4 regions of the Janthinobacterium longum genome follow, and region 2 is predicted to be linked to each of the others. Evidence: predicted binding sites of a transcription regulator. Region 2 holds the regulator's gene; each other region holds the start of a gene.

Region 1 (3,438 bases), on a different contig from region 2:
GCGACCGGACCCATGGCGATGGTCTGCGTGGCAGCCACTTGCGCTTCCATTACCGGCTTGCCGGCTGCGTCCAGCACGGCCTGGCCGGCGGCGTCGACTTTCGGCGTTTCATAGCTGACCTGGTCGAGCAGGGTGACTTCCTTGTACGGAGAAAAATTCTGGATCACGCCTTCGCCCATGAACACCACCGACAAGGCCAGCGACAGCGGCAGCAGGATGTACAGGGTGGAGCGCACCAGATCGACCCAGAAATTGCCGATCGATTTGCTCGATTTTGCCGAAAAACCGCGCACCAGCGCAAAGATCACGGCGATGCCGGTGGCGGCCGAAAAGAAGTTCTGGCAGGCCAGGCCCAGCATCTGCGTCAGGTAGCTCATGGTCTGCTCGCCCGAATAGCCCTGCCAGTTGGTATTGGCGACAAAGCTCACCGCCGTATTGAACGAGGAGTCGGGGCTGACGCCTGGCATTGCCTGCGGATTGAATGGCAGCACGCCCTGCAGGCGCTGCAGGCCATACACAAAAAAGGCGCCGATGGTATTGAACACCAGCAGCGCGATGGCGTAGTGCTTCCAGCCCATGGCGCGCTCGGCGCCGGTTTTCATGCCGGCCAGGCGGTAAAGAAAATTTTCACCGCGTTGCAGCCAGCCCAAGCCACGGATCGGGGCATCGCCAGCCACCTTGGCCATGTACAGGCCAAGTGGATAGCCGGCCGCCAGCAGCACGGCCAGGAACAGCACCAGCAACAGTATCGATTGGGTAGTCATTACAGCTCCTCGGCTTTCAACAGCGCCACCAGCAGGTACACCAGCAGGCCGGCCGAGACCACGGCGCCCAGCACATAAAAGGCGTTCATTGCGCGCCCCCCAGCTTGTCGCAGGCGCTGGCAAAGCCAGCTGCCACGACATAAAAGACGGCCATCAGGCCCAGGTATACGAGATCCATTCTCACCCTCATTCAGGTTTGTTTTTGACAGAGGGAAGCTTAGCCAGAAGGGTCTAAAAAATTCGTAAAGACTGTGGCGGCCGGTGTAAACAAACTGTAAAAATAGCGCTTTATCATCAAGCCGTCATTTCGAAGGCGCACCATAGTTGCCAAGCAGTAGCGCCATGGCGCGCCGATCACGATAGAATGCGCGAGCGTCCGCACAAGGACGCCCGGCCTGCCGCAATGCGCTCCCACAGTGACGCGAGGCGCGATATACTGTATATTTGTACAGTTATCGCCACCGCTGTCACTCTGCCACCGAGCCGCACAGCAAGCGCGTCTGGCGTTCCCACCACTGTCTTTATTTAGCTTGAACACGTATGGCCACTAAAAAACCAGCATCCGACTACAGCGAATCATCCATCCGTGTCCTGAAAGGACTGGAACCCGTCAAGCAGCGCCCGGGGATGTACACCCGCACTGAAAATCCGCTGCACATCATCCAGGAAGTGATCGACAATGCCTCCGACGAGGCGCTCGGTGGCCATTGCACGCATATCGCCGTAACGCAGAACGTCGACGGCAGCATCACGGTCGAAGACAATGGCCGCGGCATTCCCGTCGGCCTGCATCCTGAAGAAGGCGTGCCGACCGTCGAAATCGTGTTTACGCGATTGCACGCGGGCGGCAAGTTCGACAAGGGTTCGGGCGGCGCCTATGCGTTCTCGGGCGGCTTGCATGGCGTGGGCGTATCGGTCACCAATGCGCTGTCGTCGCGCCTGGAAATTACCGTCTGGCGCAAGGAAAGCGATGGCAACGGCTTGCACCATATGGTGTTTGCCGATGGCGACGTGATCGAGCCGTTGAACTCGCGCCCGGCGCCACGCGACGGCAAAAAATCGGGCACGCGCGTGACCGCCTGGCCCAATCCCAAATACTTTGACTCGCCGAATATCTCGCAGCCCGAGCTGCAGCGCCTGTTGCGTTCAAAAGCGGTGCTGCTGCCTGGCGTGACCGTCACCCTCACCAATGCAAAAACCGGCGACACACAGACCTGGCTGTACGCCGAAGGCCTGCGCGGCTATCTGACCGAATCGCTGGCGCAGGTATCGAATGGCGAAACCCTGATCCCGCTGTTCGAAGGCGCGCAGTACGCCAGCAGCGAGTCCGAAGGCTTTGCCGAAGGCGAAGGCGCGGCCTGGGTGGTCGCGTGGACCGAAGAAGGCGCCATTGTGCGCGAATCCTATGTCAACCTGATCCCCACCTCGAACGGCGGCACGCACGAATCGGGCTTGCGCGAAGGCCTGTTCGGCGCCGTGAAAAACTTTGTCGAAATGCATTCGCTGCTGCCAAAAGGCGTGAAACTGCTGCCCGAAGACGTGTTTGCGCGCGCCTCGTTCGTGCTGTCGGCCAAAGTGCTGGACCCGCAGTTCCAGGGCCAGATCAAGGAACGCCTGAACTCGCGCGACGCCGTCAAGCTGGTATCGACCTATACCAAGCCGCCGCTGGAACTGTGGCTCAACCAGCACGTCGACTACGGCAAGAAACTGGCCGAACTCGTGATCAAGCAGGCGCAGTCGCGCCAGCGTTCACTGCAGAAAGTGGAAAAGAAAAAATCGTCGGGCGTGGCCGTCTTGCCCGGCAAGTTGACCGACTGCGAATCGTCGGACATTACGCGCAATGAACTGTTCCTGGTCGAGGGCGACTCGGCGGGCGGTTCGGCCAAGATGGGCCGCGACAAGGAATTCCAGGCGATCCTGCCCTTGCGCGGCAAGGTCCTCAATTCGTGGGAAACCGACCGCGACCGCCTGTTCGCCAATAACGAGATCCACGATATCGCGGTGGCCATCGGTGTCGATCCGCACAGCGCCGGCGATACGCCCGACCTGTCCGGCCTGCGTTACGGCAAGGTATGCATCCTGTCCGATGCGGACGTCGACGGCTCGCACATCCAGGTACTGCTGCTGACACTATTCTTCAAGCACTTCCCCGCGCTGATCAGGAAGGGCCATATCTGCATCGCCCGCCCTCCCCTGTACCGCGTGGATGCGCCGGCGCGTGGCAAGAAGCCGATACAGAAAATCTATGCGCTTGACGACGGCGAACTGGTGGCCATCGAAGACAAGCTGCGCAAAGAAGGCGTCAAGCAAGGCGCCTGGGCGATTTCGCGCTTCAAGGGCCTGGGCGAGATGAATGCCGAGCAACTGTGGGAAACCACCATGAACCCGGACACGCGCCGTTTGCTGCCCGTGATGCTGGGCGCGGTCGACCATATGGATTCGAGCGCGCGCTTCAATATGTTGATGGGCAAAGGCGAAGCTGCCGGGCGCCGCGCCTGGATCGAAGAACACGGCAACGAAGCAGAGGCGGACATCTGATGATTATCGGCATTGACCTGGGCACCACCAACAGCCTGGCCGCCATCTGGCGCGACGGCACGGCGACCATTATCCCGAACGCGCTGGGCGAACACCTGACGCCATCGTGCGTCAGCATCGATGACGACGGCACCGT
Region 2 (3,438 bases):
GTGCAGATGGCGCGCGAAGCGGGCGCCAAAAAGGTGATTTTCGCCTCGGCCGCGCCACCGGTGATCTACCCGAATGTGTACGGCATCGACATGCCGACGCGCGACGAACTGATCGCCTACGGCCGCACCACCGAAGAAGTGTGCCGCGAAATCACGGCCGATTACCTGGTCTACCAGGATATCGACGACCTGAAGCAGGCGATTGCCGACGTCAACCCGGCCCTGACCAGCTTCGAAGCGTCGTGCTTCGACGGCGTCTACGTGACCGGCGACGTATCGCAGGACTACCTGGACCGCCTGGAATATGCGCGCCATAATCCCAAGGCGGCAGCGCCCGAAGATACGCCGCGTTCCCAGCTGAACCTGAACCTGGCGACCACCGAAGCATAAGTAACCAGCCCGGCCTGCGCCGGGCTTTTTTTCTCCGCGATCATGAACGATAAAAAAACCTACGGCTTTACCACCACCATCCTGCATAACGACCGCCGCAAGGGCATCGAACACGGCTCGCTGCACAAGCCCATGCATACCTCGGTGGCGTTTGGCTACAGCGACGCGCGCCAGTTGGCGTCGGTGTTCCAGGGCAAGGAGCCGGGCTTTCGCTATGGCCGACAGGGCAATCCGACTGTCTCCGCGCTGGAAGACAAGGTCAACCAGATGGAAGACGGCGTGGCGACCTTGTGCTTTGCTACCGGCATGGGCGCCATCGGCGCCGTGGTGCAGTCACTGCTGCGTGCGGGCGACCATGTTGTGTCGTCGGCCTTTTTGTTCGGCAATACCAACAGCCTGTGGCAGACGGTGACGAACCAGGGCATCGCCGTGTCGTTTGTCGACGCCACCGATGTCGCCAACGTGGCCGCCGCCATCACGCCGCAAACGCGCATTGTGTTCGTTGAAACCATCGCCAATCCGCGCACCCAGATCGCCGACCTGGCAAAGATCGGTGCGCTGTGCCGCGACAAAGGCATCCTGTATATCGTCGACAACACCATGACCACGCCTTATCTGTTCCGCCCGAAATCGGTCGGTGCAGGCTTGGTGGTCAATGCGTTGACCAAGTCGATCGGCGGCCACGGCAATGCCCTGGGCGGCAGCCTGACCGATACGGGCGTGTTCGACTGGACGCAGTACCCGAATATTTTCGAGAACTATAAAAAGGCAGCGCCGAAACAGTGGGGCATAGCCCAGATCCGCGCCAAGGCCCTGCGCGACTTCGGCGCCTCGCTGGGACCGGAAGCGGCGCACCATATCGCTGTCGGCGCCGAAACCATGGCCTTGCGCATGGACCGCACCTGTTCGAACGCGCTGGCGCTGGCCACCATGCTGCAGGCCGATCCACGCGTGGCAGCCGTGCATTATCCGGGCCTGGCTTCGCACCCGCAGCATGCGCTGGCGACTGAGCTGTTTCGCAGCTATGGTTCGCTGTTCAGCTTTGAATTGAAAGACGGTATCGACTGCTTCGATTACCTCAACCGTTTGAAGGTAGCGATTCCGGCGAGCAATCTGGGTGACACACGCACCCTGGTCATCCCGGTAGCGCATACCATCTTCTACGAGATGGGTGCCGAGCGCCGCGCCAGCATGGGCATCGCAGAATCGCTGATCCGCGTTTCGGTCGGCATCGAAGACGAAGCCGATCTGCTCGATGATTTCAAGAGCGCGCTGGAAGAGTAATCTCTCCGGCAATAAAAAGGGCCGTAACAGCGATGCTGTTGCGGCCCTTTGTTTTTCTTGTTAAATGGTAATGCCACCGTGCCTTCAGAAACCGTAGCGAGCAACGGATGCCCGAGAGTGGGCTGCGCAGCAGGTTTATGAGGGCGCGCTCACTCAGTGCCAGCTGCGCATCAGGCCGACCGCCAGGCCTTCGAGGACAAACTCGTCTTCGGGCGTCACGGTAATGACCTTGAAGTCGGGGTTTTCCGGCAGCAGTTCGATTAGGGTGCCGGTCTTCTTGTAGCGCTTGACGGTGACTTCATCGCCGATGCGGGCGACGACGATCTGGCCGTTCTTGGCGCTGTCGATCTTTTTCACGGCCAGCAGGTCGCCGTCCATGATGCCTGCGTCGCGCATCGACCAGCCGCGCACTTTCAGCAAAAAGTCGGGCTTGCCTGAAAACAGGGCCGGGTCGACGTTGTAGCTCGCTTCCAGGTTTTCCTGCGCCAGGATGGGCGAGCCGGCGGCCACGCGGCCGATCAGCGGCAGCGACATCAGCAGCGCGGCCGGCACTTTCGGCAGCGCCGGCTCGGCTGCAGAAGCACTCGCCGCCGCACCGATCAGGCGGATGCCGCGCGACGTGCCCGGCGAAATCTCGATGGCGCCCTTGCGGGCCAGGGCCTGCAAATGCTCTTCGGCCGCATTGGCCGATTTGAAACCCAATTCATTGGCGATTTCGGCGCGGGTCGGAGGAAAACCCGTGTTTTCAATCGCGTCCTTGATCAGGTTCAGGATTTGTTCTTGTCGTGCTGTCAGCTTGATCATGGATGGTGGGTGCATAGTAAAATGCTGTCTATATGAACAGTCTGTATTTTTGTACAGTATCGCCGACTATGCAAGCGACTTTCGGTGTTTTCCGCCGATTTCGATGGAAAAAAATCGTATGGCGCGCAAAAACGCTGTCGCAGGTGCCGTCGGGCGAGCGGCAGGGCAAGCAATGGTTGATCGGATTGCAAAAGGCGGTTATAATCTTCGGCTGACCTTCCCACACCCGTCTTGACGCCGGGGTGGGCGATTATCAATCCGACCTGAAGGAGTTTGCATGCGTCATTATGAAATAGTCTTTATCGTCCATCCGGACCAGAGCGAGCAAGTGCCCGCGATGATCGAACGCTACAAAGCCAGCGTAACCACCCGCGGCGGTTCGGTTCACCGCGTGGAAGATTGGGGCCGCCGTCAAATGGCTTACTCGATCCAGAAACTGCCTAAAGCACACTACATCTGCCTGAACATCGAATGCGACAACGAGACCCTGGTCGAGTTGGAAACAGCATTCAAATTCAATGATGCCGTGTTGCGTCACCTGACCGTTAAAATGAAGAAAGCTGAAACAGCTCCTTCGCCGATGATGAAATCGGTACAACGTGAAGATGCGGCCAAAAGCCACCGCACCGAAGCACCAGCAGCCGCTCCAGCCGCAGCAGCCTAATTGACCAGGATCGTGCGCTGAACCAGTTACAAGTTACCGCCATCATTGCCGAGCGCGAAATATTGCGCTACACCCCGGCAGGGTTGCCAATCGTGAATGCAGTATTGCAGCACAGTTCGCAGCAGATGGAAGCCGGTATTGCCCGTTTGACCGAGTTTGAACTTGCCGCGCTGGCCGCTGGCGAAATTTCAGGCCGGTTCAGCCAGGCAAGCTTGGGCGGGGTCTATCAGTTCACGGGTTTCCTGGCCAGAAAAAGCCGCAACAGCAAGAGTTTGGTGTTTCACATCATTGATTTT
Region 3 (3,438 bases), 190 kb from region 2:
TATGAAAAGCTTACCCAGGATGGCGGCGGCGACGTTGGCCTGATCGTTGGCGCCATCGCCCAGGTGGCGGCGCGCTACCCTGTCGACCTTACACGCATCTATATTTGCGGCATGTCCGCCGGTGCCGGCATGGCCCATATCGTGGCCTTGAACCATCCGCAGCTGTTTGCCGCCGTGGGCCTGCATTCGGGGCCCATGTTTGGCGCCGGCCACAGCCTGATCGGCGCCATGCATGTGATGCAGCACGGGGCCGCCAGCCGGGTCGACAGCGCCATCGATGAAGTGCTGGCGCGCCAGCCGATGTTTCCGCGCCTGCCTACTGTACTGATCCAGGGCCGGCAAGACAATGTGGTGCGCCCCATTAACCAGGCCCAGCTGGTGCGCCAGAGCATACGCCTGAACCGCATGCCGTCGGACACCGTGGTGACAGCTGAGCGCTGGCCGCCGGGCGCTGTGGGCAGCCGTAGTTCCGCGCATGGCTATGACCTGCATGATTACCAGGTGGGCGGGCAGTTGCTGCTGCGGGTGGCGCAGATCGAGCAGCTGGAGCACGCCTGGAGTGGTGGCGACGCCAGCCTGCCGTTCAATGCCAAGCCGGGGCCCGATGCCAGCAAGCTGCTGCTGGACTTTTTTGCGCGCCACCAGCGGCGGCGCTAGCGATTACAGCAGCAGGAAGGCCAGCGCCGCCACGATGGTGGGCGGCAGGGCGCCGGCCAGCAGGCCCAGCGCGCCTATCGATTCACTGTCGAAGCCGCGCCGCAGCAGGGCCACGCCGGCCGGATTCGGCGCATTGGCGATCACCGTCAGGCCGCCGCCGGCCACCGCGCCCGCCATCAGCATGTATTTGGCTTCTTCGCCGATGCCAACGATCAGCGAACCGAGGTAGGTGAGGGCGGCATTGTCGGTAATCGCCGTCAGGCCCAGCGCGCCGAAGAACAGGGCCAGCGGCTGCAGGTTTGACACAATCGGCTGTAACCACCATTGCTGCATGCCACCGAGCACCACCAGCCCGGCCAGGAAAAAGCCGACCAGCAAACCTTCCTTCAGGATCAGGGGGCTTTGATAGCGTTCATACGCCTGCACGAAACCGAGAAAGAATAGAAACAGTCCCATGAACAATACCGGGTGATGCGCCAGGGCCACCACGCCGGCCAGCACGGCCAGGTGGACCAGGCTGATGGCCAGTGGGACTTTCGGAAGCTCGACGGCGCCCGGTTTCGGCTTGATGTCGGAGGTATTGCTGTGCAAATACTTGCGCAACAGCAGGCAGGCGCCGGTCGAGTTGACCAGCACGGCAATTGCCGCTTTCCAGCCAAAATGGCTGGCCATAAAGGCGCTGTCCCAGTTCCAGGTGGTGGCCACCATCAGCACCGGCGGCGCTGCATACGAGGTCAGCGTGCCGCCGATGGAAACGTTAACGAACAGCACGCCCAGCGCGCCATATTTCAGCCATTCGGGTATGCCTGGGCGAAAGATTTGCGGCGCCAGCATCAGCGCCGCCAGCGTCATGGCAGCCGGCTCGGTAATCAGGGAGCCGGTCAGCGGCACCAGCGCCAGGCCCAGCCAGGCCAGCGCCAGTTCGGTACGCAGTGGCATGGCGCGCGCCACGCCTTTCAGCAGGCGCTGCACGGCGTCGAGCACGGGGTGCGAAGCGGCCACCACCATGACGACAAAGACGAACAGCGGTTCCGTGTAATGGCGCGATTCGGCATAGCTGATTGCTGCGTCGCCGCCGGAAACGAAGGCCATGGCAATAATCAGGATAAACGCCCAGAAACCGAACACGACTTCCACCTCGCCCAGCAGATGAAACAGGCCGGCATGGCGCGGATGGCGGTCGGCCAGCAGGTCAAACGACTTGGCGGCAAAGGTATGGATGAGGGCGAGGCCAAAGATGACGGCGCTGATCAATTGTATGGTGGTCAAATCAGATGTCCTTGAAGAATAAGAAACCGGCGCTGCCATGCTGGCCGGTAAGGAGAGTACTGATGGTACAGCAATCGTGATCACTACCAGTGTTCCGGCACCGCGAAGCGGCCCCTGCTGCGGCTTGCAGAGCATGCACAGACAGATAAGCCTTGCCAAAACGGCCTGCGAATAGTACTGTATATTCATACAGTATTTTCCTTGGGTACTTTCATGCAACATTCCGAACTGATGGCCTCGCCGGAAGCCTTGCACCCGTCCTTGTGGCGCGCCTCGCAGCTGGGTCAGGGTGCGGCGCGCTGCATCGACACCGGCTTTGCCGCCTTGTCGGCACAGCTGCCGGGCGGCGGCTGGCCCACGGGCAGCCTGGTCGACCTGCTGGTACAGCAGGCCGGCAGTGGCGAATTGCGGCTGCTGGCGCCGGCGCTGGCGCAATTGCAGGGCTTGCCCATCGTGCTGCTGCAGCCACCGCATCCGCCACAGGCGCTGGCGCTGGCCGCGCAAGGCTTGCATCCGTCGCAACTGCTGTGGCTGCGCAGCGCCAGCAGCAAGGATGCCTTGTGGGCGGCGGAAAACATCTTGCGCAGCGGCAGTTGCGGCGCGCTGCTGTTCTGGCAAAGCCAGGTACGCGCCGACAGCCTGCGCCGGCTGCACTTGGCGGCGCAGGGCGGCAACACCCTGTTTTTCATGCTGCGCCCGCTGCATGGCGCGCAAGATGCATCGCCGGCGCCGCTGCGCCTGTCGGTGCGGCCGGCCGCCGGCGGCATCGAGCTCGGCTTTATCAAACGCCGGGGACCGCAGCGCGATGCGCCGCTGTTCCTGCCCTTGCAACCTCCTTCTTTACTGCAGCGCCATGCGCCTCTGGATCGGCCTTTGCCTGCCCCGGCTCCCGCTCGACGTGTTCTTGCCGAACTGGTCGGCTGACACCTTGTGCATCGTGCTCGAGCACGAACAGGTAATTGCCCTGTCGCCGCTGGCGCGCGCGGCAGGTATCAAGCCGGGCATGCGCCGCGCCGGCGCCCTGATGCTGGCGCCGCAGGTGCGCGTGCATCAACGCTCGCTTGAGCTGGAAGCGCAGGCACTGCAGGAGGTGGCGCTGGCGCTGCTGCAATATTCGCCGCAGGTGGCCAGCGCCGAGGAAGCGACCTTGCTGGTCGACGCGGGCGCCAGCCTGCGCCTGTTCGGTGGCGTGCGCGCGCTGTGCCGCAACATCGAAGCGAGCTTGCGTGCACTCGGCTACACGGCCGTGCTGTCGTGCGCGCCGACGGCGCGCGGCGCCTGGCTGCTGGCGCAAGGGCGTGCAAAGGCCGGCGCAAGATCGGCGCGCGCCCTTGGCATGGCCAGCCTGGTGCGCCAGCTTGATCGCTTGCCGTGCGCCCTGTTGCCGCCAGCACGCGCGTATCTGGACTGGTTTGAAGGCATAGGCTGCATCAGCCTGGGGCAAATGCGCCGCTTGCCGCGGCCAGGCCTGCAGCGCCGCTGCGGACGGCCTTTGCTTGACATGCTCGACGA
Region 4 (3,438 bases), 170 kb from region 2:
TCGCCAAAGCCTTCGATCTGGCTGAAAATGGCTTGCGCGTAGGCTTCATCATAGCCATTGGCAACCATCGCACCGACGATACGCTCATGATAATTGTTCATGCCGCCCTTGCGTTTCCAGGCCGCCATGGCGCGCCGCAACTGGTCCGCTTCGCCGGGAGAAAATTTGGCAGCGATAATTGCCACCTGCATCACCTGCTCCTGGAAAATCGGAATACCCAGGGTGCGGCCCAGCGCTTTTTCCAGCCCCTTCGGATACGCCACCGCCTCCTTTTGCTGGCGCCGCTGCAAATAAGGATGGACCATGCCGCCCTGAATCGGCCCGGGCCGCACCAGCGCCACTTCGATCACCAGATCGTAAAATATGCGCGGACGCAGCCGTGGCAGCATGCTCATCTGCGCACGCGATTCGATCTGGAACACGCCGATGGTGTCGGCCTCGCAGATCATGTCGTAGGTGGCCTTGTCCTCGGGCGGAATATCCTGCATCACGAACGGTTCGCCACGGCGCAGGCTGACCAACTCGAAAGCCCGGCGCAGCGCCGACAACATGCCCAGCGCCAGCACGTCGACTTTCATCAGGCCCAGCTCTTCCAGGTCGTCCTTGTCCCATTCGATCACGCTACGACCCTCCATGGTGGCGTTTTCGATCGGCACCAGGCGCGACAGCTTGCCTTGCGCGATCACGAAACCGCCCGGATGCTGCGACAAATGGCGCGGAAAACCCAGCAGTTGCTGTGCCAGCGTCGCCCACTGGCGCGACAGCGGCGCCTCCGGGTCCAGCCCGCTTTCGGCCAGGCGATTGAGCAAGTCGCGCTTGCCGTCGAACCAGCGGTGCGCCTTGGCCACTTTTTCCACGATGGCCAGGTCCACGCCCAGCGCCCGGCCGCTGTCGCGCAAAGCGCTTTTCGGCCGGTAACTGATCACCACGGCCGCCAGTGCGGCACGGCGCCGGCCATATTTGCTGTAGATATATTGAATCACCTCTTCGCGCCGCTGGTGTTCGAAGTCGACGTCGATATCGGGCGGCTCATTGCGCTCGCGCGACATGAAGCGCTCGACCAGAGAATTGCCGCGAGCCGGGTCCACCTCGGTGATATGCAGGCAATAGCAAACGGCCGAATTGGCGGCCGAACCCCTGCCCTGGCACAGGATATTTTGCGACCGGGCAAAACGCACGATGTCGTAGACGGTCAAAAAATACGGCTCGTAGGCCAGGTCCGCAATCAGTTCCAGCTCGTGCTCGATCTGCGCCTGCACATGGGCAGCAATACCGAGCGGAAAGCGCGCGCGCGCGCCATGCCAGGTTTCTTCGCGCAAGTAACTGGCCGGCGTATGACCGGGCGGCACCAGTTCATCGGGATATTCATAACGCAGGCTGCCAAGCGAGAAATCGCACTCGCGCGCGATGCGCACGGTTTCTTCCAGTGCCTGCACCGGATACACATTGCCCAGGCGCAGCCGCGTGCGCAGATGCTGCTCCGCGTTTTGCGCCAGCGCATAGCCACACTCGGCCACCGGCTTGCCTACCCGCACCGCACACAGGGTGTCGAGCAGGGGTTTGCGCGAGCGCACATGCATGCACACATGGCCCACCGCCACCACCGGCAAGCCCTGCGCCTGTGCTACTGCCTGCACGGCGTGCCGGTGCGCATCATCCTGGGCGCGCAGCAGCAGGTTCAGGCCGATCCAGTTGCGTTCTTTTTCGCCTTCCATGGCGAAGGTGGCCTGCATCCACGCCGCCTGCTGGCGCAAGGCGGTGGCATCGGCTGGATAAGCGGGCAGCAAGATCATCAGGCAACCGGGCAAGCCTTTCAGATGTGCGAACTCGGGCGACGGTGCGGCGAAATCGTCTGGTGTCAGCAGATAGCGTCCCTTGGCCGCGCGCGTGCGCGCCATGGTGATCAGCTCGGACAGATTGCCATAGCCCTCGCGGTTTTTCGCCAGCGCCAGCAGCGACCAGGCAGGGCTGCCATCGGCATGTGTCAGGTGAAAATGCGAACCGATAATCAAGGGGAAGTCCGCCCGCTTGGCCACGCCATGGGCGCGCACCACGCCGGCCAGCGAACACTCGTCCGTGATGGCCAGCGCGCTATAGCCCAGTTCGATGGCGCGCGCCACCAGTTCCTGCGCATGCGAAGCGCCGTGCAGGAAGCTGAAGTTGGTCAGGCAGAACAACTCTGCGTAATCGGGCAAGCTTGCCGCCACCATGATGCACCTCAATACTGTATATAAACACAGTAATTATACGCAAGTCAAAACCGGCGGCGCCTGCGGTGAAATACGGTGGACACAATGGTGCAAAGCAGCACCTGAAAGGGGCATCATGCACCAAGGCAATGCAGACAAAGAGGCAACAAAACCGCTGCGTACCAGGAAACAACAGTCAGGCTTTATTTGCAATAAGAAAACACGGTATTGCTGGCAGATAGTTAAAAGTTGGCACTAAAATCAAATGACAAATTCACTTGGAGATACCCGCGTGCCGACCCTGACTACCTTGCGTAAAGCCGTTCTCATCAGCCTGTATGGCAGCGCCGCTCTCGGCGTATTTGCCTCGCCCGCCATGGCGCAAACCAGCGACGCCGGCAGCACAGCCGACGCGGGCGCAGTGCAAACGGTCAGCGTGGTCGGCTCGCGCCGCGTCACGGCCAGCTCCTCCACCGACACCATGGTGCCGGTCGATATCATCCCGATGACCAAGGTCGCCGAGCAGGGTGGCCAGTTCGACCTGGGCCAGTCGCTGCAATATATTTCGCCATCGTTCAATTCGACGCGCCAGACCGGCGCCGATGGCGCCGACCTGATCGACTCGGCCGCCCTGCGCGGCCTGGGTTCGGACCAGACGCTGGTGCTGGTCAATGGCAAGCGCCGCCACACCACGGCGCTGGTCAACCTGTTCGGCGCGCGCAACCGCGGCAATACGGGTACCGACATGAATGCGATTCCGCTGCTGGCGATCAAGAACGTGCAGGTGCTGCGCGACGGTGCCGCCGCCCAGTACGGCTCGGACGCGATTGCCGGCGTGATCGATATCGAACTGAAAAAAAGCCTGGGCTGCGAAGCGGTAGCCGGCTACAGCCAGTATTCGGAAGGCGACGGCAAAAACTACATGACCTCGGCCTACTGCGGCATGGCGCTGGGCGAGAAGGGCACGATTGCGATCACCGGCGAATACCTGGACCGTGGCCGCTCGAACCGCGCCGACGCCGACAGCATGCGCATCATCGGCGACACCAAATCGGAAAACAAGACCTTGTACGTGAATGGCGACTATGCCACCAGCGCCACCAGTAAACTCTATTTCACAGCCGGCGCGCAGACGCGCGATGCGTCCAGCGCCGCGTTTGGCCGTGGCGGCATCGGCAGCGACGATATTCCATCGCGCAATTCGGCCGCCATGTATCCGAACGGTTTCGTGCCCTTTATCAACGGCAAG

What was found. The regulator LexA, encoded in region 2, represses DNA repair genes until DNA is damaged. The targets are predictions, from matches to a motif close to ACTGTATNNNNATACAGT.
Region 1: ACQ4WM_RS13710 (DNA topoisomerase IV subunit B) is a predicted target of LexA. The motif match lies at 1,200-1,217, and genes of this name have one in related genera.
Region 3: imuA (translesion DNA synthesis-associated protein ImuA) is a predicted target of LexA. The motif match lies at 2,103-2,120, and genes of this name have one in related genera.
Region 4: ACQ4WM_RS05875 (error-prone DNA polymerase) is a predicted target of LexA. The motif match lies at 2,224-2,241, and genes of this name have one in related genera.

Annotation. Positions count from the first base shown of each region.
Region 1 is NZ_JBNYXQ010000004.1:212,540-215,977, reverse strand. Features, by position in the region: gene kdpA (potassium-transporting ATPase subunit KdpA) at 1-764, opposite strand, end outside; gene kdpF (K(+)-transporting ATPase subunit F) at 764-853, opposite strand; gene ACQ4WM_RS13710 (DNA topoisomerase IV subunit B) at 1,305-3,302, shown strand; gene ACQ4WM_RS13705 (molecular chaperone HscC) at 3,302-3,438, shown strand, end outside.
Region 2 is NZ_JBNYXQ010000001.1:1,129,894-1,133,331, reverse strand. Features, by position in the region: gene purF (amidophosphoribosyltransferase) at 1-390, shown strand, start outside; gene ACQ4WM_RS05150 (cystathionine gamma-synthase family protein) at 433-1,674, shown strand; gene lexA (transcriptional repressor LexA) at 1,828-2,478, opposite strand; gene ACQ4WM_RS05140 (hypothetical protein) at 2,511-2,693, shown strand; gene rpsF (30S ribosomal protein S6) at 2,756-3,142, shown strand; gene priB (primosomal replication protein N) at 3,160-3,438, shown strand, end outside.
Region 3 is NZ_JBNYXQ010000001.1:1,323,441-1,326,878, reverse strand. Features, by position in the region: gene ACQ4WM_RS05990 (extracellular catalytic domain type 1 short-chain-length polyhydroxyalkanoate depolymerase) at 1-657, shown strand, start outside; gene ACQ4WM_RS05985 (putative Na+/H+ antiporter) at 661-1,926, opposite strand; gene imuA (translesion DNA synthesis-associated protein ImuA) at 2,140-2,850, shown strand; gene ACQ4WM_RS05975 (Y-family DNA polymerase) at 2,780-3,438, shown strand, end outside.
Region 4 is NZ_JBNYXQ010000001.1:1,298,117-1,301,554, forward strand. Features, by position in the region: gene ACQ4WM_RS05875 (error-prone DNA polymerase) at 1-2,210, opposite strand, end outside; gene ACQ4WM_RS05880 (TonB-dependent receptor plug domain-containing protein) at 2,455-3,438, shown strand, end outside.